4 regions of the Serratia sp. GW822-FHT06E05 genome follow, and region 3 is predicted to be linked to each of the others. Evidence: predicted binding sites of a transcription regulator. Region 3 holds the regulator's gene; each other region holds the start of a gene.
What was found. Region 3 encodes CRP, which controls carbon source genes, mostly activating them, when cyclic AMP is high. Its sites were predicted from a motif close to ATGTGANNNNNNTCACAT; they were not measured.
Positions count from the first base shown of each region.

Region 1 (7,270 bases), on a different contig from region 3:
TTATTTTCCGCTAACCATGAAATACTAAATTGGGATCTGTTGCACAATTATGCCTTTGCCGGATTAGGCTACCATTCGCCGAATATGGAACTGAGCCTGCAGCAGCATTTACATCGCAAGGCAACGGGGTTTGCCCAGGAGTCGATCGCGACCCTAATTCTTTCCGGTAAGTACGTCGGCTTTCTTCCCGACCACTATGCGGCGTTTTTTGTCGCGCAAAATATGATGCGCGCCATCAAACCGACGCTGTTCCGTTATCACTGCGAATATTCCAGCGTGCTGCGGCGTTCGCCCAGCCCGCAGCGGGTGGTCAAGCTGTTCCACGAATGCCTGCTGGCAGCTCATGGAACAGCTTGATGTTTACTGATCTTTCTTCTTGCCAAAAATCTTGATCAGCAAGCCGACCAGGATGCCAATCGCGATGCCGGTGAAAATCCAGCTGATGATGCCCATGTCCAATCTCCCGCTATTACTTTGATCTGATTATATAATCATTCGATGCGGAATGCGCCTTCGATCATCTGCTGCCGCTGCGGCGCGCTGTAGTCGATCAGCGAGTTCTTGCTGTTGGATTTTGCCAGCGTCACCGCCAGTTCGTCTGCGGAAATCGGCAGGTCATCCTGCCAGAAACTGGCGATGGCATTGCGGGTAATAAAGTCGATCAGGTAGCGTTCCGGGCTGTCATGTTGCTCGGGGAACAGGCGGGCGGCAAGCTCAGCCATCAGCGCCCGCTGCTGCGGTTGTTCGCTTTTCGCCAGCAGTTCGAGGAACGGCAGCAGCAGGCGACCACAGACCTGGCCGTGGTGATAATCGCGCAGGGCGCCAATCTCGCCGGCGATGCCGTGGATCACTCCCAGCCCAGCGGCGCTCAGCGTCAGGCCGCCAAGGTAAGAGGCTTGCATAATCGCCTCGTGAGCCTCGGCGCTGCGGTTGAGCGCAGGCCAAGCCTGCAGGAAGTGGCGAATGCCGGTCAGCGACATCTCGCGCGTCATGGTATTGGCGGTTTTGGACAGATAGGCCTCGAACAGGTGGGTAAAGGCGTCGATGGCGCAGTAGGCCAGCACCTTGTCCGGTGACCCTTGCAGCAGCTGCGGATCCAGGATGGCGGTGTGTGGCACAAAGTTGCTATGGCGCAGCGAGGCTTTCACCTTGCTCACCTGGGTGTCGGTGATCACCGCATTTTGCGTGACTTCACTGCCGGTACCGGCGGTGGTCGGGATGGCAATGAGCGGCAGGGTTGCACCGCTGATTTTTGTGTCGCCGATCTTTTCCATATAGCGCAGGGTGGGCAACGGGTGCTCGACCAGCGCGGCAAAGGCCTTGGCAGCATCCAGCACGCTACCGCCGCCAATGGCTACCACGCGTCTTACCTTGCCGCGCCAGCGCGCGACCCAGGCGTCTATCTCTTGCGGTGAAGCCTCGTGACTGACGATTTCGGTGCCGAGCAGCAGTGGCGTCAATGCGTCTGCCAGTGAGGAATACACCGCGCCATTGAGGAATGATCGGCAGCTAAACAGCAGCGTCGGCTGTGGCTCGGCGGTCAGTAGCGGGATCAGTTGGCTGATGCTGCCGTGGCCGAACCAGGTCTGGCGGTTGGCAATGGTCAGGCTGGTAGTCATGTTCTCTCCTTGGCACGCGAAAACCACAGCATAAGCCAGCCTCTGCGGCTGAACCACTGCTTTTCGCTGCCTGAAAGGGATTCCGTTAATATATTAATCAAGCCTCGTTAGGCCACGCCGCAATAATCTGGCGAAGGTGTGATTTGTTTAACATGTAAACGATTCTGCTGTTGCATTTGGCGCTATTGAGTGTTTTCTATAACAAACAGGCCACGGCGTAGCCGGAATAAAGTGATTGTTAATTTATTAATGATGGCGGGCGAAGATGAATATTCAGGTGGAACGGTTATCCGCAGTGATAGACGCAGTCGCAACCCAAGGTTTCTATCCCAACCTGTTGGCCTGGCTGGAAGGGTTCTTCGCCTTTGATAGCGCCATTGTTTACGCGTTTGAACGCGGCCAGGCGCCACGTTGCCTGATCAAAACCGAGCGAGAAAACAGTGACGCGGTCAATCAACTCTATCAACAGGGCGCTTACCTGCAGGATCCGTTTTACCAGGCGCTGAATGATGGCGGCGGCGGCGAGGTGCTGACCCTGCGCCAGTTGGCTCCCTGCGGCTTCTACCATACTGATTATTACCGTAACTTTTACCGCAAGACCGGCTGGCATGATGAAGCCGGCGTGCTGCTGCCCCTGACGCCGGAACGCGGGTTGGGGGTGTTTTTCGGCTCGGCGCGCCAGTCGGTGGGCGTGCGTTATCCGCAGTTGGCTGAGTTGCGTGATGCGCTGACGCTGCTCAAGAGCGTCGCGCGGCTGCATGGCGAAGTGGTCGTCGCCCCGGCAGAACCAGAAAGGGTGACGGATCATGCGGTGCAGGCACGTTATCTGTTGACGCCGCGCGAGCGCGAAATAGTGGATCTGATCCTGGACGGCTGCGGCTCGCAGCAAATCGCCGATCGGCTGTTCATCAGCCTGGGAACGGTGAAAAACCACCGCAAGAACATCTACAGCAAGCTGGCGATCGGTTCGCAGGCCGAACTGTTCAATCTGCTGTTGGCCACCCCGCTGCGCCGCAGCGCCTGAGTGTTAATTATTTGTTGCGAATGTCCCTAAAGGGACATGGCGACGTCGCGCCCACCTCCTGATAATCCGATGTTATGGCATAGGGTCTTCGGGAGTGCGACAGTGAACAATAATATCGAATCGTTAACCTACTACGCGGCAACCAAAAAATACGATCTGCGCTTTCCGACGCTGGAAGAAGATCTGGACGTTGACGTGGTGATCATCGGCGGTGGTTTCTCCGGCATCAATACCGCCCTGGAGTTGGCTGAGCGCGGCATCACCAATATCGCCATACTCGAAGGGCGCTACCTGGGCTACGGCGGCACCGGCCGCAATGGCGGGCAGGTGATGGCCGGTATCGGTCACGATCTGGAAAAAATCAAACGCCACGTCGGCCCCTCCGGGCTGGAAACCATCTTCAAAATCAGCAACCTCGGCGCCGGGATTATTCGTGAGCGCATCAAGAAGTACGAGATTGATGCCGATTTCTGTTTTGGCTACGGCTACCTCGGCAGCAATGCACGCCAGGAGAAAACCCTGCGCAGCTGGCTGAAGGAATTCAAGGCGGTATCGCCGAATGAAGAGATTGAACTCTACACCGGCGCAGAGGTGAAACAGGTCGTGGGGTCAGATGCCTACACCTGCGCATTGAAACACATGGGCGGCGGCCACGTGCATTCGCTCAACCTGCTGTTGGGCGAGGCGAAGGCGCTCAGCGGCTACGGCGTAAAAATCTTCGAAAACAGCAGCGTGCTGGGCGTGGAATACGGTTCGCGCATTAAGGTGCGCACCGCCATGGGCTCAGTACGTGCCAACAAGATGCTGTGGGCGTGCAACGGTTTCCTCAACGGCATGGAGCCGTTCATCTACAACAAAACCATCAATACCTACGCGTTCCAACTGGCGACCGAACCCTTGCCTGAAGAACTGATCCGCCAGATCAGCCCGATCCGCGGTGCCTACAGCGATATCCGCCCGGTGATCGATTATTACCGGGTGACCAATGAAAACCGGCTGCTGTTTGGCAGCGCCACCCGCTTGATCGAATACATTCCGTCGGATCTTAAGGCCTGGAACCGCAACCTGATGCTGAAAGTGTTCCCGTACCTGCATGACGTGAAGATCGACCTGGCCTGGGGCGGGCCGCTGTGTTGCAGCGCCAACCTGTTCCCGCAGATCGGCACCTTGCCGCAGCATGACAACGTGTTTTATGTGCAGGGCTATTCCGGCTTTGGCGTAACGCCGAGTCATATCGTCTGCAAAGTGTTGGCCGAGGGCATGAGCGAAGGATCGGATCGTTACGATCTGATGAGTTCGATTCCGCACGTCAATATCTTCGGTAAAGACAAGCTGCGACGGGTAATGACCACCGCCGGCAAGGTTTGGCACCAGACGTCCGGTTACTGGAAAGGTCGTCGCTAATTTTTATCACAGGAGAGAAACATGAAACCATTACTGCTTAAGCAACCGCTGCCTGAACTGTTGGACATTGGCAGCGTCAGCAACCTGGGCGCCACGGTGATCGCCGGTGAGCCAAACGTCGGGGTGGCGAGCCTTTTCGGTGAGCCGACCGATAACCTGAACTGCGGTATTTTCAGCTGCACGCGCGGCACCTTTGTAATGGAGTATCCGTTCTCCGAACACGCCACGGTGTGGGAGGGTAGCGCGACGCTGACCGACGAAAAGACCGGTAAATCCGTGCAGTATCAGGCCGGGGATTCGTGGTTTGTCGAAAAAGGCACCCCGGTACGCTGGGAGATCACCTCGGATCGTTTTGTAAAACATTACCTGGCGATCGTCGAAGGCTGATCGTTAACTGGCCCCTCTCCGCCGGGAGAGGGGTATTCAGCTATCCCAGCACCCGTTCGATAAAGTCGGTGATCCGCCTTAATATCTGATCCTTGTTGGTTTCGTTAAAACTCTCGTGTCGCCCGCCTGGATTGACCATCGCTTCGAAATCGCTGCCCTTGAGCCGATCGATCGCGGTTTGCGATTCCGCCATTAACACCAGCCTGTCGTCATCGCCATGTATCCACAGCGTAGGCAGCGTGCCGAAGCCCGGGCCGGCGTTAATTTTTGCCAGGATCTGCTGCATCGCCCGCAGCGTCGGGCGTTTGAACGGCCCGTGCCACACCAGCGGGTCGGCCTGATAGGCTTCCCCCACCGACGGATCACGCGACAGGGTGGCAGTATCGAGCGGCGTGTCCGGGATCTCTGGCAGAGTAAGCAAATCCGAAATCAGGGTTCTTTCGCCAATCAAGGGGCCGGAAAGCACCAGCGCACGCACGTCATCGCCATAACGTTGAACGTAGCGGGTGGCAATCATCCCGCCCATGGAATGGCCGATAACCACCAGGGGGACGCCAGGATGCAGCCGCTGAAAATGCTCCGTTACGCGTCGAACGTCGTCGGCCACGGCGTCATAATCTTCAATCAATACGCGTTCGCCCTGCGAAAGCCCATGGCCGAGATGATCGGGGCCGAACACCCGCGCACCCTGCGCTTCCAGCGTACGAGCGACGTACTGATAACGGCCGAGATGCTCGCCGTAACCGTGCACCAGCAGCGCCAGAAAACGCGGTCGGTCATGGCCCCAGTCATGCACGGCAATATCGCCATGCCCACCTTTGATAAAGCTGATCTTCTGTTCAGACATCGTATTTTCTCATCGGAAAGGTCATATTCAGCGTAGCGGCAAAGCGGAGAATGGGTAGGGGCACTGCGTGCGGTGCCCCAGGATATTTAGCGAATGAAGTGCTGTGCCAGCGCATCGATAGCCTGGCGTTGGAACAGATTGAAGGCGTCTCGCGGCTGCTGTTGGCGGATGAATGCCAACAGCGGATCTTCGACCTCGGTGCGAATACCGCTAAGCTGCTCCATCACCGCCAGCCCGCAGAAGGGCACGTAGGACTCGGCATAACCGCCCTCATGCACCATCACCAGCTTTCCATCGCACAGGCGGTCGGCGGCGTCCTGCACCAGGGCCGTCATGCTGCGGAAACTATCGCTGTGCAACTGCATGCGCGCCAGCGGGTCGAGGGCATTGGCATCGTAGCCGCAGGCAACAATGATCAGCTCGGGTTTGAAGCGCTCGAGTGCCGGGATCACTATCTGTCGCATGGCATACAGATAGCCGTCGTCACCGGCACCCGCCAGCAGCGGAACATTGATGTTAAAGCCTTCTCCCGCCCCGGCACCGCGGTCCTGTTCACCGGAGTAGCCCGCCGGGAAGCAGCCGTCCTGATGCAGCGACATCGTCAGTACGTCGTCACGTTGCCAATAGATATGCTGCGTACCATTGCCGTGATGCACGTCCCAATCGAGCACCGCCACTTTGCCCAATCCGTATTTGGCCCTGGCCCGCTCGATGGCGATCGGGATATTGGCCAGAAAGCAGAACCCCATCGACTGATCCGGCAGGCAATGGTGGCCCGGTGGGCGCGACAACGCATAGGCGTTATCCAGGTGGCCCTGCAGCACCGCTTCGACCGCCGCGCAGGCCAGCCCGGCGGACAGTTTGGCTATCTCGTAGCTGCCCGGGCCCAAAGGTGCTTCCTCACCCAGCATGCCGCCGCCGTTATCACTTAGCTGTTTGAAACGTTGCAGATAGTCGGCCGGATGAATACGTAACAGGTCTTCTTCCGTCGCCATGTCGGCACTTAGCAGCTGGATCTGTCGCGACAGGCCGGACACGTCCATCAGGTTTTTCATCCGCCGTTTGGTTTCCGGCGATTCGGCATGGCCCGCCCCTGAAGGCGGTTGCACCCAGCCGCCGACCGGCAGCGTGGTGGCATGCAGGCCGGTGCTGTGCCAGAAACAGCGTTCATCAAACAAGAAACCGGTTTTTCTTTTCACCTTATTACTCCTGTTAAATGGCGCGTTGAACGCGCGGTGAAGCCAGCGAAATCAGCAGCAGCGACAGCAGCGCACTGCCCAGCGCCCCGACCAGCAGCCTGTCGAAACCGCCTGAAGACTCAATCCAATAACCGGCCAGCGTTGGGCCGATCGCCATGCCGCCGCCAATCACCAGATTGATGTTGTTCATCAGCTTGCCGTTGTTATCCAGCCCGGCGACGCGGGCCAGGATAAACGGCAGCACAAAGGTCCAGGTAAACTTGAACAGCACCGCCGCCAGCGCAAAGCGCAGCAGCTGCGGCGTGTGGAACAGCAGCGCAATGCCGGCGAGCAACAAGCCGTAACTTAGCCAGATCAGTCCATTGCCGCCTCGCCTGGCACTGATGAACGCCGCACCGCCGGCGCCGACGATGCCAAACAGCGTGGCGGCCGCCAGCACCTGGCCGCTGCTGACCGGCGAAAGGCCGGCCGCGTGGGCGATACTGCCGATAAAGGTCCAGACTGCGCTCAGGCTGATATAAAAGGTCAGTACCGCCAGGACGGCGAAGACTTTACGCAGCCATGGCGTTGCCGTGGTATGGGCGGTGGATTGCGCAGGGTGAAAGCCGCTGGGAAAGGCGGAAAGCAGCGGCAGGCAGCACAGCATGATGGCCGCCAGGATCAGGTATACCGCCATCAGGCCAAAATGGGCGAACAGCAAGGGCAGCACCAGCAGCCCAACGGCGCCAAGCACCAACTGGCCCAGCACCCACAAGGCGTAAACCCGGCTGGGGTTGGCGGTGCCACCGGC
Region 1 is NZ_JBXALM010000009.1:28,318-35,587, reverse strand. It holds gene AC1RKC_RS18815 (LysR family transcriptional regulator) at 1-357, shown strand, start outside; gene AC1RKC_RS18810 (iron-containing alcohol dehydrogenase) at 492-1,619, opposite strand; gene AC1RKC_RS18805 (response regulator transcription factor) at 1,885-2,643, shown strand; gene AC1RKC_RS18800 (NAD(P)/FAD-dependent oxidoreductase) at 2,746-4,047, shown strand; gene AC1RKC_RS18795 (cupin domain-containing protein) at 4,069-4,434, shown strand; gene AC1RKC_RS18790 (alpha/beta hydrolase) at 4,475-5,281, opposite strand; gene AC1RKC_RS18785 (class II histone deacetylase) at 5,368-6,480, opposite strand; gene AC1RKC_RS18780 (MFS transporter) at 6,494-7,270, opposite strand, start outside.
Region 1: the regulator CRP is predicted to act here: its motif matches at 1,756-1,773, upstream of AC1RKC_RS18810 (iron-containing alcohol dehydrogenase).

Region 2 (7,270 bases), on a different contig from region 3:
TCGCTCATGTGATGGTGATGAACCTCAATGGTGCGTTGGAGCGCCGCATCTTTAATCAGGCTAAAGGCCTCCGGCTGGGTATAAACCCGATCGGTCTGGCCGACGAAGGTCACGTCACCCGTCTGTTTGGCTTCGGCGCCCCCAGCGACTTTATCGATATAAGGCACGCCGAGGCCGGCTACCTTAACCTGTTCAATGTCCCCGATCTGGAAGTAGCTATGCAGCGCCGCAGTGGCCTGATAATCACCGTGAGACTCCAGCTCTATCTCACACTCTTCGCCTAGCTTGAAGCGGGCAATCAGCGTAAAGGCGTGTGGCCACAGGCTACGGGTTTGCTCATTATCTTTCAGCGTGAAGGTCAGAATGACGCCGTTATCATCTTCATCATGCGCCGTCAGACTCCAGGGCTGATTGCGGGCGAAACCGTGCGAGGGTTTTGCCACCGGACCAAACCAGGGCCAGCAAATGGGGACGCCGCCGCGGATAGCATTGCCTTTTTTAAATGGCGTGTTGTTGCTCAGCCAAATGACCGGCTTTTCACCGCTGGGTTGCCAGGCCAATAGATGCGCGCCTTGCAGCGTGATAGCCGCACGCACTTTCGGGTGGGAAACCACCACCACGGGCAGTTCGTCGAGTTGCCGTTGGCTGATATAAGGAGAAATTTGCTGAGTAACGGGTAGGGTGAAAATTTTTTCGTTCATCGGTTGGCCTTTTGTTCGCCGTAGAAACAAAAAAAGGGCGACAAAAATGTCGCCCTCATCATCAGCTTGGCATCAATCCATTATTTGGAGATGTGAGCGATCAGATCCAGAACCTTGTTGGAGTAACCAGTTTCGTTATCGTACCAAGAAACCAGTTTCACGAAGGTGTCGCTCAGAGCGATACCGGCTTTGGCATCGAATACGGAAGTCAGAGTTTCGCCGTTGAAATCGGTAGAAACCACTTCGTCTTCGGTGTAGCCCAGCACGCCTTTCAGCTCGCCTTCAGATGCAGCTTTGATAGCAGCACAGATTTCTTTGTAAGAAGCAGGTTTAGCCAGACGAGCAGTCAGGTCAACCACAGAAACGTTCGGGGTAGGAACGCGGAACGCCATACCGGTCAGTTTGCCGTTCAGTTCTGGGATAACTTTACCTACTGCTTTAGCAGCACCGGTAGAAGAAGGGATGATGTTCTGAGATGCGCCGCGGCCGCCGCGCCAGTCTTTGTGAGACGGGCCATCAACGGTTTTCTGAGTTGCGGTAGTTGCATGCACGGTGGTCATCAGCGCTTCAACGATGCCGAACTTGTCGTTGATAACTTTAGCCAGTGGTGCCAGGCAGTTGGTGGTACAAGAAGCGTTAGAAACGATTTCCTGACCAGCGTAAGATTTGTGGTTCACACCCATAACGAACATTGGGGTGTCGTCTTTGGATGGGCCAGTCAGAACAACTTTCTTAGCGCCTGCAGCGATGTGTTTACGTGCAGTTTCGTCAGTCAGGAACAGGCCAGTTGCTTCTGCAACGACGTCAACGTTGACTTCGTTCCACTTCAGGTTAGCCGGATCTCTTTCTGAGGTACAACGGATGGTTTTGCCGTTAACAACCAGGTGGCCGTCTTTAACTTCTACAGTGCCGTTGAAGCGGCCGTGAGTAGAGTCATATTTCAGCATGTAAGCCATGTACTCTGCGTCTAACAGGTCGTTGATTGCAACGATTTCGATGTCAGAACGTTCTTGAGCAGCACGAAAAACAATGCGACCGATACGGCCAAAACCGTTGATACCTACTTTGATAGTCATATATTCCACCAGCTATTTGTTAGTGAATAAAAGGTTGCCTGTAAAATTACAAAAACCTTACCAAGCGTCAAGCGGAATCGTGTCAATACTTGCTGCAAATCAAACCTCGCAGCCTGGTTTGAGCGCTTATTGCACGTTCCGTTTGCGTTCGGCCTCATCCGTAATATGGGGTCAAACCGCCAAGTATAAAGTCAGTCCATATAAGATATGTGATCGGTATCACATATTGCCGCGACGTGACCTTTATGGGCTACAGTTTAGGCCAAAAAGCGCTGCAGTGTTGTTAATTTTTTGTTATTATTACTCATTGTTTTCGTTGACATTATCCACATTCAGAGAAACGCACAAATGGCTAAAGAGACAACCCCTGACCATCCGGCCACGGAACTGAATGAAATCCAACGTTATGTGACTCAGGAACGTGGTACCGAGGCGCCGTATTCCGGCAAATTGCTGCACAACAAACGCGAGGGCGTGTACCATTGCCTGTGCTGCAACCACCCGCTGTTCTACTCAGACAGCAAGTACGACTCCGGCTGCGGTTGGCCGAGCTTCTATCAGCCGGTATCTGACGATGCGATTCGTTATCTTGATGATAATTCACATAATATGCATCGCGTTGAGATCCGCTGTGGTCACTGTGACGCGCATTTGGGCCACGTATTCCCCGACGGCCCGCAGCCGACCGGCGAGCGTTTTTGCGTTAACTCGGCGTCGCTCAGTTTTACCGACGGTGAGAACGGTGAGAAAACGGCTGGCTAGAGCTAGTACGTTGTTAGAAAAATCGATTCAGCTAATTATTCTTGCATGAGTAAGGAAAGGCCCTGATGGATGTGAAAGACCTGATTGCCGCCATGACGCCGGAAATCTATCAACGGCTGGTATTAGCCGTTGAGCTGGGCAAGTGGCCGGATGGCGTAGCCCTGACTCCGGAACAGAAAGAAAACAGCCTGCAGGCGGTCATGCTGTGGCAGTCGTTGCACAACGCCGATCCGCAACACATGAGTATCGGCACCGACGGCCAGATTGTGATGAAGAGCAAGCAAGAGCTGAAACAGCAGTTTATCGCTGAACCCTTGGCTAAGCTGAAACCGCAGTAAATCGAATAACGGGGCGATAGTGACATCGCCCCGTGGGTTTAGCCTTTCCCGCCGTTGATCCCCAGCGATTCCGCCAGTTGATGCGCGAGCCGGTTATTGTCGTCTGCGCCATATTCCCAGAACATCGCGCCCCCTAATCCCTTGCTTTTGATGTAATCAGCCTTCAGCTCAACCGAGCGCGGGTTCTCGTACGAAATGGCGAATAAAGGTTTGCCCTCGGCGGATTTCATCGTCAGATAGGGAACCTGGGCATCGCTGTCCCAATGGGCGCTGAAGCGCCGCTGTGGATCGTTTAACAGCTTGCTGACGATATCGTTATATTTGAAGTAGCTGTCCTTGGTCAGATCCAACCCCAGTGATTTGAAGACGGCGGTTTCACGCGCGGTGAAATAGGGTTGGGTGACAGGGTTTTTCTCTGCGTCAGCTTTGTCCCAGTCGATGCCGGGCTCAGTGGCGCGTTTGGGTACCCGACCATAAAAACCGATGCCCAGATTTAACTGCGCCGGTTTAAGTCCAGCGGCCAGATAGTTATCCACGACAAAATTGGCGCTGTAGCGATCGGCCGCCGCGACGGTAGGCCACTGTTTGGAATCATACAGATTGGAGTTGAAATACTGAGTGCCGTACGCCATGTCGTAGGTCATCAGGTTGATGTAATCGAGGTAGGGCGCAATACCTTTGACGTCCACCCACTCCTGCGGACTTTTGACGTTGGCACCCACGGCGATGGTCAGCAATTTATTTTTATTCAGGGCGCTATGCAGTTCTTTCAGCAGCACGGTGAAGTTGGCCCGGTCCGCCGGTTGGCTTTCGACCAGCCCCCAGGCGCCGTTAACCGGGTACTCCCAGTCGAGATCGATGCCGTCCAGTTGGTACTGCTGGATGACGTCCAGCACCGAACGGATAAATACAGTCCGGCTCTCTGGCGTTGCCGCCGCACCAGAAAAACCGCGAGCACCCCAACCGCCGACGGACAGCAGCACTTTCAACTCCGGATTCTGTTTACGCAATACCGGCAGCAGCTTCAGATCGGCCATCACTTTAGGTGGCAGATAAATCTGGTGCAGGCGAGCCGGGTCTTTCAGCGCAGGATTGGATTCGTCTTTCTCATCGTTGTAGATCAGGCCGAAGGAGTAATTGAGGTGGGTAATTTGCGTGACGTCCAGCTTGTTGATGTCACCGCCTGGACCGGCGGTAACGTCACCCCCGCCGTTGAAATAACCGACGGAGAGGTAAGAGGTGGCATGCGCCATGCCGGCACCAGCCATACCAAACTGCACCGCCACCAGCAAAGGCAGCAGTTTACGGGTGAAAACCATGTTATCTCCTTTGGTCGGCAAGGCCGACCCGAAACCGCCTCAGGCGGTAACATAAAGCCGGGCTCAATGGGCCCCGGATGCGTATAACTGATTGATGCCAAGGCATCAGCGGTCATAACAGCAAATGTGCTGCACGCGAACAAGATGTCATCACAGGAGAATGGTCGGAATGTGAGCGATGTCGAGATTTGTCGGTGGGGGAATGGGCGGGTGCCATCAGCACCCGACGCATTATCGTTCGATGAATTGTGACAGGGTAACGAGTTTTGCACCAGCCTGCTGCATGGCCTGAAGGGCTTCCTGACTGTCACCAGCTTGCAAATTAACGCCGCGACAGCCGTCGGTAATTATCGAGGTCTGGTACCCCAGCGCGAGAGCATCCAGGACGCTGAATTTGACGCAGTAGTCGGTTGCCAGCCCCATCACGGCCAAATGGCTCACGTCATGAGCTTTCAACCAGCGGTCCAACTCGGTGCGTGAGCGATGCCCGTTGTCGAAGAAGGCGCTGTAGCTGTCGATATCCGTATTTTGACCTTTACGGAATACGGCGACGATATCCCGTTGGTTTAATTGCGGATGAAGCTCGGCACCTGGGCTTTCCTGTACGCAGTGCACCGGCCACCACACCTGCGGCAACCCCTCCAGTTCACCCAGCGTACCCACCTGTGCGTTGGCGTTTACCGCAAAGCTACGGTGATTGGCAGGATGCCAGTCCTGGCTGGCGACCACAGGCTCGCCCCGCGCGTTGCAGGCCTCTATTGCCCGATTGGCTACGGCGATCACGGCATCGCCGTCTGTCACCGCCAGTGCGCCGCCGGGGCAAAAATCGTTTTGCAAATCGATTAGCAGCAGGGCTGTTTTCATCGCGACTCCGTCTTGGGGTTAGGGTTAACCACTGATGCTTAGTTCACCGCGCAAGTCTTGCTGCATCTGGCTGCGGATTTGCTCCGGCGTCAGCGGTTGGCTCAGCAAATAATGCAGCTTGGTCAAGGCGGCTTCCACCGTCATGTCGAAACCGCTGATGACCCCGGCATGGGCCAGCGCGTTACCGGTGGCGTAGCCTTCCATATTCACCCGACCGGAGATGCACTGGGTCAGGTTCACGACCACAATGCCGCGTTCGGAAGCGTCGCGCAATTCATCAACCAGCTCCGCTTTTTGCGGTGCGTTGCCCACGCCGTAAGAGCGCAGGATCAAGGCTTTCACCGGTTGCAGCAAAAAGTTGCGGACTACCGCGCCGGAGATCCCTGGGTAAATCGTCACCACACCGATCGGCTGCGGGGTAATGTCATGCACTTTCAGCTCACCGTTGCAGACCGGGCTGTCGATACCGTTCTGGCGACGGATATGGATCCCCGCTTCCAGCAGCGGCGGCAGGTTAGGCGAGGCAAAGGCGTCGAATCCGTCAGCGTGCGCCTTGGTGGTGCGGTTGCCGCGGAACAGTTTGTTGTTGAAGAACAGACTGACTTCATTCACCGGATGGTTGGCGGCCAGGTACAGCGCGTTCAGCAGGTTGGTTTGACCGTCGGAACGCAGTTCAGCCAGAGGGATTTGCGAACCGGTGACGATCACCGGCTTGGCCAGGTTTTCCAGCATGAACGACAGGGCCGAAGCGGTGAAGGCCATGGTGTCGGTACCGTGCAGGATCACGAAGCCATCATAGAGGTGGTAATTCTTTTTGATGTCGTCGGCGATATGCTGCCAGTCTTCCGGCGTCATATCGGAGGAATCGATCAGCGGCGCATATTCATGAATGGTGAAGTCCGGCATCTCCGGCCGGTGAAACTCAGGCATCAAGGCCAGTTGGCGTTGCAGGTGACCGGACACCGGGATGTAGCCGTGATCGGAGCGTTGCATGCCGATGGTACCGCCGGTATAAGCGACGTAAATCGATTTCTTTTGCATGGTCATTGTTTTAACAGAAATATGATGGGCTGAATTATAGGGGGATAAGCGCAGAAAAAAAGCCCGGCGGGTGCCGGGCTGAGGATTAATTTGTTAGCGGACTTCTCCGCAGGTCAAACAGATGGCATAGCGGTTTTGCGGATCGTTCAGGTTGTTGAACAAACCCGGCTGTTCTTTTACCGCCATGGCTACCGACGCCAGCGGCGCAGGCAGCATTGACTGAATGGCTGCCGGCAGCATGGCGTGAATAGACACGCCAAACTGGCTGAGTACCATGTCGGTCAGGCTTGGCGTATCGACAAACCAGTTAAGCTGCCATTGTTTCAACTGCGCCAGTTCGGCCGCTTTTTTCACCGCGTCGTCAAAATCGCCCAACTGATCGACCAGACCGTTGGTTTTGGCATCGCTGCCCAACCACACGTGCCCCTGAGCAATTTGGTCAACCTGCTGCGGCGTCATTTTGCGGGCCTTGGCGACCAGATCGATAAAGTTTTGATAACCTTTCTCGATGTTCAACTGCATCATCTGCGAGAACTCTGGTGGCAGCGCCTTGGTCACCGCCAGATCCGCCAGCGGCGAGGTGGCCACACCGTCGGTATGCACGCCAATGCTGTCCAGCGTCTGCTCATAGGTGTTGATCACCCCGAAGATGCCGATAGAGCCGGTGAGGGTGCTCGGGCTGGCGATGATGTAGTCCGCCGGCGTAGAGACCCAATAACCGCCCGATGCCGCCATACCACCCATGGAAACCACCACTGGTTTTCCGGCGGCGCGTACTGCGGCCAGTTCGGAGCGGATCACTTCAGAAGCGCTGACGCTGCCCCCTGGGCTGTTAACCCGGAAGATAACCGCTTTGATCGCCGGATCCAGTCGCGCCTGACGCAGTTCCGCGGCGGTGGTGTCACCCCCAACGGTGCCTGGCGTCTGCGGGCCGTCCATGATCGCGCCGTTGGCGAAGATCACGGCAATTTTGCCTCCCTGATCTGGCGCCGCTTTTGGCTGATAGTCATAGATGCTGGTGGCGTTGAAATCGTTCGCCTGCTTGTCCCAACCGAAAGTCTTGATCAGTTGGTTCTCAATGACGGTGCGGGAAGCCAGTTCATCCACCAGTTTATTGTCCAGCGCGTACTTGGCGGTATCGCCACCGGCGGCCTGCAAACCGGTCAACA
Region 2 is NZ_JBXALM010000002.1:8,204-15,473, reverse strand. It holds gene AC1RKC_RS07545 (D-hexose-6-phosphate mutarotase) at 1-701, opposite strand, end outside; gene gapA (glyceraldehyde-3-phosphate dehydrogenase) at 782-1,777, opposite strand; gene msrB (peptide-methionine (R)-S-oxide reductase MsrB) at 2,126-2,539, shown strand; gene AC1RKC_RS07530 (YeaC family protein) at 2,605-2,877, shown strand; gene chiD (chitinase ChiD) at 2,916-4,196, opposite strand; gene pncA (bifunctional nicotinamidase/pyrazinamidase) at 4,428-5,060, opposite strand; gene ansA (asparaginase) at 5,085-6,101, opposite strand; gene sppA (signal peptide peptidase SppA) at 6,195-7,270, opposite strand, start outside.
Region 2: the regulator CRP is predicted to act here: its motif matches at 1,985-2,002, upstream of msrB (peptide-methionine (R)-S-oxide reductase MsrB).

Region 3 (7,270 bases):
GTTCCATGAGGTGGGTGCTCCTCACCCAGGGTGATTTTTTGCAGTATTATTGTCAGTTCAGGATAGTGAAGCTAACAGCGCACTATTAATCCCACAATAGCCGCCAATAAGATTTTTACTCAGGTTATGCATGAATCCTTTCGCCCTTTGACCGGGGCCAGTAATCCGCATCTGCAGACGCTGCTGCCAAGGCTGGTGCGCCGCCGCGTGCAGCTAAAACCACATTGGCAACGGCTGGAATTACCCGACGGCGACTTTGTCGATCTCGCCTGGAGCGAAGATCCGGCTCAGGCTGCCGGCAAGCCGCGCGTGGTACTGTTCCACGGACTGGAAGGCAATTTCTACAGCCCCTACGCTCACGGTCAACTCAACGCCTGGCGTGAAAAAGGCTGGCTTGGCGTGGTGATGCATTTTCGCGGCTGCAGCGGCGTGCCGAACCGCAAGCAGCGCATCTATCACTCCGGAGAAACGGAAGATGCGCGTTTCTTCCTGCAGTGGCTGCGCGCAACCTACGGTGAAGCCCCCACCGCCGCGGTCGGGGTCTCGCTCGGCGGCAACATGCTGGCCTGCTACCTGGCACAGCAGGGGGCGGACAGTCTGCTGCAGGCGGCGGTCGTGGTTTCAGCACCGCTGATGCTGGAGCCCTGTTCGTGGCGTATGGAACAAGGCTTTTCGCGCGTTTATCAGCGCTATCTGCTTGGGCAACTCAAACAAAATGCCACCCGCAAGCTGCTGCACTACCCTGACACGTTGCCGCTCAAGCTGCCGCAGCTCAAAGCGTTGCGCCGGATCCGCGACTTTGATGACGCCATCACCTCGCGCATTCACGGCTTCAGCGACGCCAGTGATTATTATCGCCGTTGCAGCGCCCTGCCGTTGTTGCCGGCGATCCAGACGCCGTTATTGATCATCCATGCCAAAGACGATCCCTTTATGACCGACGAAGTGATCCCCGAGGTCACCACGCTGCCGCACAACATTGAGTATCAGTTGACCGAGTTTGGCGGCCACGTCGGTTTTGTCGGCGGCACCTTGAAACACCCCCAAATGTGGCTGGAATACCGTATTCCATCCTGGCTTTCCCCTTATCTGGACACAACCACGTGATTATCCCCTGGAAAGAACTGGAAACTGAGACCCTAAACAGCCTGATCGAGTCCTTTGTGTTACGCGAAGGCACCGACTACGGCGAGCACGAACGCTCGCTGGAACAGAAAGTGGAAGACGTGCGCCGCCAGTTGAAAAACGGCGAGGTGTTGCTGGTTTGGTCAGAACTGCATGAGACCGTCAACATCATGCCGCGCGGCCAGTTCCGCGCCGGGCAGGAAGAAATTTAGTGGCGATCGGTTCTATGACTGACGGAAAAAATCAGGTAACAATGGGTTATTGCAAACCAACGCGCGGAATTTTGCCCTTGGCGAAAGGGCGTCAAACAGACCAATAATCATATCTGACGCCTGCGCATTTAACACGGAGTGACCTACCACCATGTCCGCCAAACATCCCGTTATCGCAGTGACCGGCTCCAGCGGGGCCGGCACCACCACCACCAGCGTGGCGTTCCGTAAAATCTTTCAGCAGTTGAACATCCGCGCCGCCGAGCTGGAAGGCGACAGTTTCCACCGCTACACCCGGCCGGAAATGGACGCAGCGATCCGCAAAGCGCGCGATCTCGGCCGCCATATCAGCTATTTCGGCCCCGAAGCCAATGACTTCGGCCTGCTGCAACAAAGCTTTCTCGACTACGGCAAAAACGGCACCGGTCGCTCACGCAAGTATCTTCATACCTACGATGAAGCGGTACCCTATAATCAGGTTCCCGGCACTTTCACCCCATGGGAAGCCTTGCCGGCGCCGACCGACGTGCTGTTCTACGAAGGGCTCCACGGTGGCGTCGTGACCGAACATATCGACGTGGCCAAACACGTCGATCTGCTGGTCGGCGTAGTACCGATCGTAAACCTGGAATGGATCCAGAAGCTGATCCGCGATACCGGTGAACGCGGTCACTCCCGCGAAGCGGTAATGGATTCGGTGGTTCGTTCGATGGAAGACTACATCAACTACATCACGCCGCAGTTTTCACGTACCCATATCAACTTCCAACGGGTGCCGACGGTAGACACCTCCAACCCGTTCGCCGCTAAGGCTATCCCTTCGCTGGACGAGAGCTTTGTGGTCATCCACTTCCGCGGGCTGGACCAGATTGACTTCCCTTATCTGCTGGCAATGCTGCAGGGATCTTTTATCTCGCATATCAATACGCTGGTGGTGCCGGGTGGCAAAATGGGGCTGGCGATGGAACTGATCATGGCGCCGCTGGTGCAGCGACTGCTGGAAGGAAAAAAAATCGAGTAATCTACGGGGCGCGGTACAACCGCGCCCCCTTTATCCGTTACGCCAGGTCGCGGATTTCAAAACTGTGGGTCACGCTGGCGGCTTTGCTCAGCATCAGTGAAACCGAACAGTACTTCTCAGCTGACAGGTTGACCGCACGTTCCACGATCTTGTCGCTCAAATCTTTGCCGGTCACGATAAAATGCAGGTTGATATGGGTAAACAACCGTGGCGCTTCTTCGCGGCGTTCAGAGGTCAGTTTCACCTCGCAATCACGCACGTCGTTGCGTCCTTTTTGCAGGATCGACACCACGTCGATAGCACTGCAGCCCCCTACTGACATCAGCACCATTTCCATCGGACTGGGTGCTTTATCACCAGCGTTGCCGTCCATCAATACCTGATGGCCAGACGCGGATTCACCCAGAAACGTCAACCCTTCCACCCACTTAACTCTTGCCTGCATGCTGGTCACTCCGGTTAATTTCTTAAAATCAGAGTACGCTTTCGCATAGAAACTGGCAACGGAACCTGATGCTAATCATGCTGAAGCGAGACAACACGAGACACCCGCCTCACTCTGTGCTACAAACAGAGCCGCAATAAATCTTTCCGGGACACTGATTTCAGGGAAACTCCCAGGGAAAGGCTCCTTTACCGGTATGTTAACAGAATGTAGCTTGCAGCTCTCCCGGCAAGTTAATATGCTAGAGCGACAGCGTATATTTATGACACGCCTCAAAACCTGCTGATAGCCACCATTAAAACAACGGCGACAGCACGTTTTACAGGGAACTCTGACCCCTGTGACACAAGGCAGCGATAACAACAGAGGATAACAGCGAATGGTTCTCGGCAAACCGCAAACAGACCCTACTCTCGAATGGTTCCTGTCTCATTGCCATATCCACAAATATCCATCCAAAAGTACGCTGATTCACCAAGGTGAAAAAGCCGAAACGCTTTACTACATCGTCAAAGGCTCCGTCGCGGTGCTGATTAAGGATGAAGAAGGTAAAGAGATGATCCTGTCCTACCTTAACCAGGGGGATTTCATCGGCGAGCTTGGATTGTTTGAAGAAGGTCAGGAGCGTAGCGCCTGGGTTAGGGCGAAGACCGCCTGTGAAGTGGCTGAAATTTCCTACAAGAAATTCCGCCAGCTGATTCAGGTAAACCCGGACATCCTGATGCGCCTGTCTGCCCAGATGGCAAACCGCCTGCAGATAACCTCTGAGAAAGTGGGTAACCTCGCCTTCCTGGACGTTACGGGCCGCATCGCGCAAACCCTGCTGAACCTGGCGAAACAGCCTGATGCCATGACCCATCCGGATGGCATGCAGATTAAAATCACCCGTCAGGAAATTGGCCAGATCGTCGGTTGCTCTCGTGAAACCGTGGGTCGTATTCTGAAAATGCTGGAAGATCAAAACCTGATCTCCGCTCACGGCAAAACTATTGTCGTTTACGGCACCCGTTAATCACTGAAAAAACGGCGCGATAATTCGCGCCGTTTTTTTATTCCCCGATTTATCATGTGGCGCCGACTGATTTATCATCCGGAAGTCAACTATGCACTGCGACAAACGCTGGTGCTGTGCCTGCCGGTTCTGCTCGGGCTGTTGATCGGCCAACTGCAATACGGCCTGCTATTTTCCCTGGTTCCCGCCTGCTGCAACATCGCCGGGCTGGACACGCCCCACAAACGTTTCTTTAAACGCCTGATCGTCGGCGGTTCGCTCTTTGCGCTTAGCAGCCTGCTGCTGCAACAGGCACTGCTGTGGCAAGTGCCGCTGCCCGCATTGATGCTCGGCCTGGCACTGTTGCTTGGCGTCAGCGGCGAAATCAGCCCACTGCACGCCCGCCTGCTGCCCGCCGCGCTGGTTGCCGCCATCTTCTCCCTCAGCATGGCCGGTACGGTACCGCTTTGGCACGCGCCGGTATTATATATCGTGGGTACCGCCTGGTACGGCCTGTTTACCTGGTTCTGGTTCAAGCTGTGGAAAGAGCAACCGATGCGCGAGTCGCTCAATCAGCTCTATCTGGAGCTGGCGGACTACTTCGAAGCCAAATATTCGCTGTTGACCCAGCACACCGATCCGCAGACCGCCTTACCACCGCTGCTGGTGCGCCAGCAAAAGGTCATGGACCTGATCACCTTGCTGTATCAGCAGCTTAATTTTCTGCCCCATGCCAGCAATCTCGAACAAAAGCGCCTGCAACGCACCTTTCAGGTCGCGCTGGATTTGCAGGAACATATCACCGTCAGCCTGCACCTGCCGGAAGAGGTCCAAAAACTGGTAGAGCAGAGCCAGGCCGAAGCCATTATCCGCCGCAATGCACAGGTGATTGCCAATCGGCTGCGCACGGTAGCGCACTATATCCTCTATCATCAGCATTCTCAGCGTTTCAACATGGACCATGAGTTGGCAGCCCTGGAAAAAGTGGCGACACAGCACCCGGACAACCCGGTCGGCCAATTCTGTTATTACCACTTCAGCCGCATCGCCCGCCTGCTGCGCACCCAGCACCCACTCTACCGACGCGATCTGATGGCCAATCAAAACCGTCTGCCATTCTGGCCCGCGCTGGTCAGTTACCTGTCGTTCAAATCCAACGCCCTGCGCAATGCGTCCCGGCTGGGAGTCACCCTGGCAGCGGGCAGCAGCCTGGGCATGATTTTCAATCTGCCAAAACCTTACTGGATCTTGCTGACCATCATGCTGGTGAGCCAAAACGGCTACAACGCCACCCGGGTGCGCATCCAGCACCGTGCGCTCGGCACCTTGGTTGGGTTGGTGATTGCCGCCGGGTTACTGCAACTGCAGCTGCCCGAGGCTGAGACGCTGGGCGTGATGCTGGTGATCACGCTGCTGGCCTATCTGGTTTCACGTAAAAATTACGGGCTGGCGGTAATTGGCTTTACGGTGACGGCGGTTTACACCCTGCAACTGTTGGCACTGAACGGCACCCACTTCCTGGTGCCGCGCCTGATCGACACGCTGATCGGCTGCGTACTGGTGTTCGGCAGCACCATCTGGCTGTGGCCACAGTGGCAAAGCGGTCTGCTACGCAAGAACGCCCATCAGGCGTTGGAAAACGATCAGCAGGCGCTGCGCCTGTTGCTGGAAGAGCAAGAACCCGATCCCAGTGCGCTGGCTTATGCCCGCATGCAGGTCAATCAGGCGCACAACGCGCTGTTCACCTCACTCAATCAGGCGATGCAGGAGCCGGGATTTGAATCGAGCTACCTGGCAGATATGCGCCTGTGGGTTACGCACAGCCAGTTTATTGTCGAACACCTGAATGCGATGACCATTCTGGCGCGCGAGCACTATATGCTGACGCCAAAGCTGGCGGAGGAGTATTTGCAGTCTTGTGAAATCGCGCTGCAAAGCTGTCAGCAGCGGCTTGAATACGACGGGCCGAGCAGTGGCAACGGCATTATGCAGCCACCGGATTTGCAGCCGGATATGCCGGTGACTGAAATGGAACGCCATCTGCGGCGGATTTTGTCCCATCTGAGCGTCATGCACACCATCTCGTCACTGGCCTGGCGCCAGCGTCCGCACCATGGTATCTGGCTGAAACGCAAACTGCGCGATCAATAAGGGCGCCGCCGGCGCCCTCAGACTGCTGACAAAGCTTGTTATTAGGGAGACCGCCCCTCGGTGCGCTAGACCCGAGTATCTCGGGCTCACAGACCACTTTGTCATCAAACTCAGGGCACCCTCGGTGCCCTTATGCATTAAGCGCCAATCACGTCCTGCACGGCCAGCTCAAACAGCGCCATCCCTTCGTCAATATCCTCGGTTGCTACCACCAGCGAAGGCGCAAAACGAATCACGTTTGGCCCTGCATTGAGGATCATCAACCCGCGTGCAGCGGCGGCAGTCAGGAAATCACGCGCCTTGCCGTGGTAATTTTTCGTCAATTCGGCACCAATCAGCAGGCCCATGCCGCGAATGTCGCTGAAAACACCATATTTCTCGCCAATCTGTTTTAACGCCTGCACGTACAGTCCATGACGCAGTTCAATGCCACTGAGCACTTCTGGCGTATTGATCACGTCCAGCGCCGCCTCCGCCACCGCGCAGGCCAACGGGTTGCCGCCGTAGGTGGTGCCATGGGTGCCCACCTGCATCACCGAGGCAATCTCTTCGGTGGTCAGCATCGCGCTAACCGGGAAGCCACCGCCAAGCGCCTTGGCCGTGGTCAGGATGTCTGGCGTCACGCCATAGTGCATATAGGCGAACAGTTTGCCACTGCGCCCCATGCCACTTTGCACTTCGTCGAATACCAGCAGCGCCTGATGCTGGTCGCACAGTTCGCGTACACCCTTGAGGAAGTCGGCGTCTACCGGGGTAATCCCCCCCTCACCCTGGATCGGCTCCATTACCACCGCGCAGGTATGGTCGTCCATCACCGCTTTCACCGCGGCCAGATCGTTGAACGGTACGTGTACGATATCAGCCGGTTTGGGCCCAAAGCCGTCGGAATATTTGGCCTGTCCGCCTACAGAGACGGTAAACAGCGTGCGGCCGTGAAACGCGTTATAGAACGCGATGATTTTGGTTTTGTACGGACTGTGGCGGGTAATCGCATAATGACGCGCCAGTTTGAAGGCAGCTTCGTTAGCCTCTGCGCCGGAATTGGCGAAAAACACCCGATCGGCAAAGGTGGCGTTAATTAGCTTGGTCGCCAGGCGCAGCGCCGGTTCGTTGGTGAACACGTTGCTGGTATGCCACAGGGTTTCGCCCTGCTGTTTCAGCGCCTCAACCAACGCCGGGTGGCAGTGCCCCAACGCCGTCACCGCAATACCGCCGGAGAAATCGATGTACTCTTTCCCTTGCTGGTCCCATACGCGGCTGCCTTTGCCCCTGACCGGGACAAACTGAGCAGGTGCATAAACAGGCAGGATAACCTGATCAAAGGT
Region 3 is NZ_JBXALM010000011.1:187,172-194,441, reverse strand. It holds gene AC1RKC_RS21620 (LysE family translocator) at 1-7, opposite strand, end outside; gene AC1RKC_RS21615 (hydrolase) at 127-1,107, shown strand; gene AC1RKC_RS21610 (YheU family protein) at 1,104-1,337, shown strand; gene AC1RKC_RS21605 (phosphoribulokinase) at 1,489-2,358, shown strand; gene AC1RKC_RS21600 (OsmC family protein) at 2,396-2,803, opposite strand; gene crp (cAMP-activated global transcriptional regulator CRP) at 3,183-3,815, shown strand; gene AC1RKC_RS21590 (YccS/YhfK family putative transporter) at 3,870-5,945, shown strand; gene argD (bifunctional acetylornithine/succinyldiaminopimelate transaminase) at 6,083-7,270, opposite strand, start outside.

Region 4 (7,270 bases), on a different contig from region 3:
CATCTGACGTGACTCATCACGGCCACAAACAGTAAGAGGTCTTACCGAATCGCTGGCCGCATCAAGTGCCGCCTCTCCGTGACGCATAATCAAAACTTGCATATTGCACCGCTGTTGTTGACAAAATAACGCTATACAGAAACGCCGAGCGTGCTGTATCGCCGAGTTTTACAACCCCAAAGCAAACGCTTTGAAACGATAACGCGCCGTCTCTTTATGGCGGCCGGGCATTTTGCCTGAAAGTTCACGTAAAGAAAATGCTGTTTTTTACATCAATGGCGCCGTAACGGGAATTCAGCGCTCACATAACAACCAATTCAACAGGTTAAATTTTAACCTTCTCATCATGAATTTTATTGATGGCGGCCAGCCTTTCACCGCCATCAGGCTACGTTACCTCGTCCCTATCTCCCTGTATAGGGTCAGGGATTACCGGTATTGCAAGGAGTGATAGTGATCACATGCAACCTTGATCCTACTCTAGTACAAATCACGTCGCCGCGCCGCTCAGGTCCCCTGCGGATAGAAGCGTTCACCCTGCTGAGCCATGCGCTGCAGGCGTTCGCAAGGCGCAAAATATTCACCGTGCTGCCGCTGCAGGTATTCCAGCGTTTTAACCACCTTATCGGCCCCCAACTGATCCATATAGCGGAAAGGCCCGCCGAGGAACGGCGGAAAACCAATACCGAACACCGCGCCGATATCGCCGTCGCGCGCGCTGCGGATCACGCCTTCATCCAGACAACGTGCGGCTTCATTGAGCATCATCATTACGCAACGCTGAGCGATGACGGCCGGTTGTAAATGCGACTTCGGCGTGATGCCCAGCAAAAGATAGACCGAGGTATCGGCGCGCTTGCTCCGCTGACGCTGCTGGCCTTCACTGGGGTAGAGATAAAAACCACGGCCGTTTTTGCGCCCTTTGCGTCCGTCTTTCAACACCGCCTCGAAGGCGGCTGGAGCGGCAAAGCGCGGCCCTAACTGCTCTACCAGCACCGGGATAATCTTGGTACCGACGTCGATGCCCACTTCATCCAGCAGGGTTATCGGCCCAACCGGGAAACCGAAATCCACCAGCGCCTTGTCCAACGCTTCGATCGGCTCACCTTCCAGCAGGCAACGAGTCGCTTCATTTATATAAGGAGCCAGAATACGGTTAACGTAGAAACCGGCGCGATCGGCCACCACGATCGCCGTTTTGCCCTGCTTGTGCGCCAGCGCCACGGTGGTGGCAATGGTTTCTTCGTTGGTGGTAGCGTGTGGGATCACCTCAACCAACGGCATTTTATCCACCGGGCTGAAATAATGCAGGCCGATCACCTGCTCAGGGCGCTGCGCCTTGGCGGCAATCTGGCCAATCGGCAGCGATGAGGTATTGGAGGCAAAGATGGTGTGCGGCGCCGCGTGCTGTTCTATCTCGGCCACCATCTGCTGCTTCAGCGCCAGGTCTTCGAACACCGCCTCAATCACCACGTCCACCCGTTCAAAACCGGTGTAATCGGTCGAACCGGAGATCAGCATCATCTGTTTTTGCCGTTCCGCCGGGCGCATGCGTTTACTGCGTACCCGCTTGCCGAGCACGTCCCAACTGTATTTTAACGCGTGGTTAATGCCCGTTTCGTTAACGTCTTTAATCCGCACTGGCAAACCACCCCGCGTGGCGGTCACACAGGCGATACCGCCGCCCATCAGGCCGCCACCCAGAATGCCGATACGGTGCAGTTCATGAGGTTGTGCATTGCCACCGCGTTCTTTCTTCAAGGAGGTAGAGGCAAAGAACAGGCTGCGCAACGCGGCGGACTGCGGGGTCATGGCCAATTCCCCAAACGCCCGCGCCTCGGCTTCATAACCGCTGGCGCTGCCGTGATCCAGACCGGTGCGCACCACCTGAATAATGCGTTCTGCGGCAGGATAATTGCCGTGCGTTTTCTCCAGCGTTTTCTTGCGCACAATGCTGAACAGCAGGCTTTTGCCTAGCGGGCCGTTGAGCAAACGCTCCTGCCACGGCAATTCGCGCCGGCTCTGCCAGCCTTGCTTGACCCGTTCGACGGCAGCCTGCAATAAAATTGACTGGGGCACGGCATCGTCCACCAACCCCATGCGCAACGCCTGACGCGCCCGAATGTGTTTGCCGGTCAGGATCATGTCCAACGCCTTGCTGGCACCAATCAACCGCGGCAAACGCTGGGTGCCGCCGGAGCCCGGCAGCAAACCAAGCTGCACTTCCGGCAGGCCGAGTGCGGTTTTGTCATCCAGAGAACAAACGCGGCTGTGGCACGCCAGCGCCAGCTCCAACCCGCCGCCTAAGCAGGCGCCGTGAATAGCCGCCACCACAGGGACCTGGAATGCGGCAATCTGTGCTAGCGTACTTTGCCCTTTTTTCGCAAGCGCTTCGGCTTCTTTGGCGGTGGTACAGGCGGCAATCATGCTGATATCCGCCCCGGCAATAAACGAATCCGGCTTGCCGGAGATAATCACCAGCCCTTCCAGCGCCGGATGCTGCTGCGCGCGGATCAGTACGTCGTTGACCTGCTCGACAAACTCGGCCTTCAGGGTGTTTACCTTCTCCCCCGGAACATCGATGGTGATCACACCAATGTTGTCCGGACGAAGGGTCAGTTGAAAGGCCGAGGGTTTGGCCCGCTGTTCATGCAATGCGTTTTCAAAGCTCATTATTCCACCTCTACGATCATTGCGGCCCCTAACCCTCCGGCTGCGCAGGCGGTCGTCAGCCCCAGTCCGCCGCCACGACGCTTCAGCTCGTGCAACGTTTGGGTGATCATGCGCGCGCCGGTAGCGGCAAATGGGTGACCATAAGCAATTGAGCCACCCAATACGTTGAATTTTTCCATGTCCACTTCGCCAATCGCCCGGCTGCGGCCCAGCTTTTTCTGAGCAAATTCGTCGCTGGCAAACATTTTCAGGTTCGCCAGGGTCTGGGCAGCAAAGGCTTCATGCATGTCGATGAGGGTCAGGTCGGCCAGGCCGATACCGGCGCGATCCAGCGCCAGCGGCGTAGCGTAAGACGGCCCGAGCAGCATATCTTCCCACACATCGATGGCGGAGAAGGCAAAGCTGCGCAGATAACCCAGCGGTTGCAACCCCAACTCTTTCGCTCGCGACTCACTCATCATCAGCACCGCTGCCGCACCGTCGGTCAACGGCGTACTGTTGGCTGCGGTAACGCTACCGTGCTTGCGATCGAATGCCGGTTTCAGCTTTGCGTAGGACGCCAGGCTGGAATCTTTGCGAACGTTGTTGTCTTCGGTGATTTGCGTACGGTATGGCGGCACATAGGCCGTCATCACCTCGTCGCGCAGCAGCCCCTGCTCCCAGGCTTTGGCAGCCAGTTGGTGAGAGCGGTGCGCCAGCGCATCCTGCTCTTCCCGGGTGATGCCGTGGCTTTTCGCCATTTGCTCTGCGGTATCGCCCATGCGCAGCCCTGTAGAATATTCCGCCACTGCCGGCGGCACCGGCATCAGGTCACGGAACTTCAGTCGGCTAAACAGCTTGAGACGCTGCGACAGGGTACGGGCTTTGTTAACGTCCACCAGCGTGCGCGCCAACGCTTTACTGACGCCGATAGGCAGAACGGAAGAAGAGTCAGCGCCACCGGCGATGCCGATACTGATGCTGCCTGCCATGATGCTTTCCGCCACGTTGGCAATCGCCTGGAAGCTGGTAGCGCAGGCACGCGACACGCTATAAGCATCGGTATGCACGCTCATGCCGGTACCGAGCACGATTTCACGCGCAATATTCGGCGCCTCAGGCATTTGCACCACCTGGCCGAACACCAGTTGTTCAATCAGCGCCGGATCGATACCGCTGCGGGCTAACAGTTCACTTACCGCCGTTTTCCCCAGATCCACCGCTGGAATGCCGTGATAAGCGGTCGCCTGTTTGGCAAAGGGGGTCCGCAGTCCATTTACAATCGCAATACGGTCACCGTGACGGGTCACCAACGGCAGTGCCTTACTCATAAACGCTCCTGAAGAGAATAACGCCAGCGCAACGGTCAAGAAGAGGTCTGACCTGATGGGGTCATTGTTAACCAAATGTTTACATTTGGCAAACCGGCAGAAGTGAAAACTGAGAGCAGGAGCAACTTTCTAGAGGGGGATTGGGGAGGAAGCGAGCGGTGCGGGATGACCCCGCACCGTTTTAAAGCCGTGATTAACGCAGGCCGAGCTGGAAAATCAGGGTTTCTGCCTGGCAGGCGAAGGTGAAATCAGCCACCAGTTCCACGCCACCGTCAACCGGTTTAATGCTACTGCTGATGTCGCAAGGGTCGGATTCCACACCGCGGGCTTTTTCGGTCAACGTGGCCAACATTTTTTCTGCATCCTGCTGATTGGCAAACACCTGGCTGTAGGAGGCGGTGCAATCGGTATTGTCCATCACGGTACCGACATCAACACAGCAACAGGCGGCAGTTTCCTGGGCACTACATTTATTAATTGGATTGGACATGATTCATTCTCCTCAGGGACCGCCGTTACGCGAGTCCAAATTGCCATTTAGCTACTGGCGCAAAGACACAAGATTCTGCGTTTATTTTACTCTGCGATGAAACCGATCACTAGCACTTACTTTTTATAGGTGTTTTAAGTGATGGAAATCACAAATGAAAATCGACGTCTGCTAAGGAATGGTAAGAATATTGTTATGCATCGCTGGTTTTTTGTTATGCAGATCTCCTTTTTGATATCAATTTGGAAATATCTCAAAAACATTGTTGCAACATTTTCACAGGTCGGACCTATAATTCAGCCACTGGTCTGATTTGTCTGAATGATAACGGACCCTACAATCCCGCGCTCCTTGTTACTTTAAGTAACATAGTTTAAATAATAAACACATAATGAGGTTTTGGTCATGAGCCAGAAAAACCTATTTACTAAATCAGCTCTCGCAGCTGCAGTGGCAATTATTTCTTCAAACGTGTCTGCCGCAGGATTCCAGCTGAATGAGTTTTCATCAGCTGGTTTAGGACGTTCGTATTCTGGCGAGGGCGCCATGGCGGATACTGCAGCTTCCGCCAGCCGCAACCCGGCCCTGCTGATGATGTATACCCGCCCGGAACTTTCCTTCGGTGCGGTGTTTATCGATCCGGATGTAGATATCTCCGGCAAGTCACCTTCCGGTGCCAGCCTCGACTCCAAGAACATCGCCCCTACCGCCTGGGTGCCAAACCTGCATTATGTTCAACCGATTAACGATCAGTTTGCCGTAGGCGGCTCGGTCACCAGCAACTACGGCCTGGCGACAGAATTCAACGACGGTTACACCGCAGGGGCTTACGGCGGTAAAACTGACCTGACCACACTTAACCTGAACCTGAGCGGTGCTTACCGTCTGAACCAACAATTCAGCTTCGGTCTGGGCTTTGACGCGGTTTACGCCAAAGCCAAGCTCGAGCGTTATGCCGGTGAATTGCCGAAGTTGATCGCAGGTTCTGGCCAGTTGCCACCTCAATTGGCCGGCCCGGTCTCACAGATCCCGGCGGATACTCAAATTTCTCACCTGAAGGGTGACAAATGGGGCTTTGGCTGGAACGCCGGCATTCTGTACGAAGTGGATGAAAACAACCGTTACGGTTTCACCTACCGTTCCGAAGTCAAAATCAAGTTTGACGGCGACTACAAGAGCAGCCTGCCATCCGCCTATAACTCGCGCCTTGGCGCTCTCGGCCTACCAATGGGCACCGACGGCACCACCATCCCAGGCTCTTTGGATCTGAACCTGCCGGAAATGTGGGAAATCTCGGGTTACAACAAGGTTGCACCGCAGTGGGCTATCCACTACAGCCTGGCTTACACCAGCTGGAGCCAGTTCCAGGAGCTGAAAGCTACCGGCAACAACGGTCAAACCCTGTTTGAGAAGCACGAAGGCTTTAAAGACGCTTACCGCATCGCACTGGGTACTACCTACTTCTACGACGATAACTGGACCTTCCGTACCGGTATCGCCTTCGATGACAGCCCGGTGCCGGCCCAGAACCGTTCTATCTCTATCCCGGATCAGGACCGCTTCTGGTTGAGCGCAGGTACCAGCTACGCATTCAACAAAGACGCCTCAGTTGACGTCGGTGTTTCCTACATGCACGGCCAGAAAGTCACCATCAAAGAAGGTCCATATACCTTCGAATCCGTGGGCAAGGCCTGGCTGTACGGCGCCAACTTCAACTACCGCTTCTAATCTTTTCGATGACGAAGCCAGGAGCGCCCTTCTTAGGGCGCTTTTTTTTGCCCGCCGATCTCAAAGCATAAAAAAACCCGCCATCAAAGCGGGTTCTTTTCCTTCACCGAGCGAGATTACTGCGAGTCGATCTCGTCCAGATCGCCCTGGATCGCCTGAGCGTTCGGATTGATCTCAGGTTTCAGCGAGCCGCCGTTCGCCAGGAAGTCGTTACGCTGGAAGTAGGCTTCGCGCACCATCAGGTACGGATCGGAAGAGTTGCGCAGCAGGCCGTCGGAATCCAACAGCTCGGCACGGGTTTCAATCCCTTCAACCACCCATTTGCCCGCCGACATCCAGAAGGTCAGGTAGCTCAGCACCGGATAGACCGTATCCGCCCAGTCACCGCCCTCTTCACGCAGGGTGAAACTGCCGTAGCCCGGCAACATCACATAAGGACCGTAGCCGACGCCATAATGCCCCAGGGTGCTGCCGAAACGGTTAGGCTCTTCGCGAGCCAGTTTCGGGTTAGCCATCCCGGCCACGTCGATCAGACCGCCCATCCCCAGAAGGGTGTTGAGGAAGAAACGGTTAAAGTGGATCATCCCCTTATAGGGGTCGCCTTTCAGGAAGGAGTTGACCATGCTGGCCGGCTCTTCCAGGTTAGACGTAAAGTTGCTTATCCCATTACGCGCCGGCATGGGCAGGTAGTTGCGCCAGGCCACGGCCACCGGGCGAAGTACATACGGATCCAGGACGTTATAGTTGAAGTTGAACATCGTCCGGTTAAATCCTTCCAGAGGATCGGATCGCCCTTGTGGTTCATCTTGTGGCGCGCTGGCACAGCCCACCAATAACACCGTTGTGAAAGCCAGCCCAGTCAGGCGAAAGTTCATATTTTTCTCCATAAAAACACGTTCGGTCTTTTTATTTAAGGGACCTGTTTGTTTATCTGAACGTCAATCTGCTCTTTGCCGCTGAAATTCTGCAGCGCACTCTCGCCGAACCAATCACCCGCCTGTGGCGTGGCCAGACCATCCTGAGAAATTCGCACCCGCACCTTGACCTGATGCTGAGCCGAAAGCAGGCG
Region 4 is NZ_JBXALM010000006.1:39,710-46,979, reverse strand. It holds gene sixA (phosphohistidine phosphatase SixA) at 1-102, opposite strand, end outside; gene fadJ (fatty acid oxidation complex subunit alpha FadJ) at 508-2,673, opposite strand; gene fadI (acetyl-CoA C-acyltransferase FadI) at 2,673-3,983, opposite strand; gene AC1RKC_RS15145 (YfcZ/YiiS family protein) at 4,177-4,473, opposite strand; gene fadL (long-chain fatty acid transporter FadL) at 4,879-6,201, shown strand; gene mlaA (phospholipid-binding lipoprotein MlaA) at 6,318-7,076, opposite strand; gene ccmI (c-type cytochrome biogenesis protein CcmI) at 7,112-7,270, opposite strand, start outside.
Region 4: the regulator CRP is predicted to act here: its motif matches at 4,610-4,627, upstream of AC1RKC_RS15145 (YfcZ/YiiS family protein).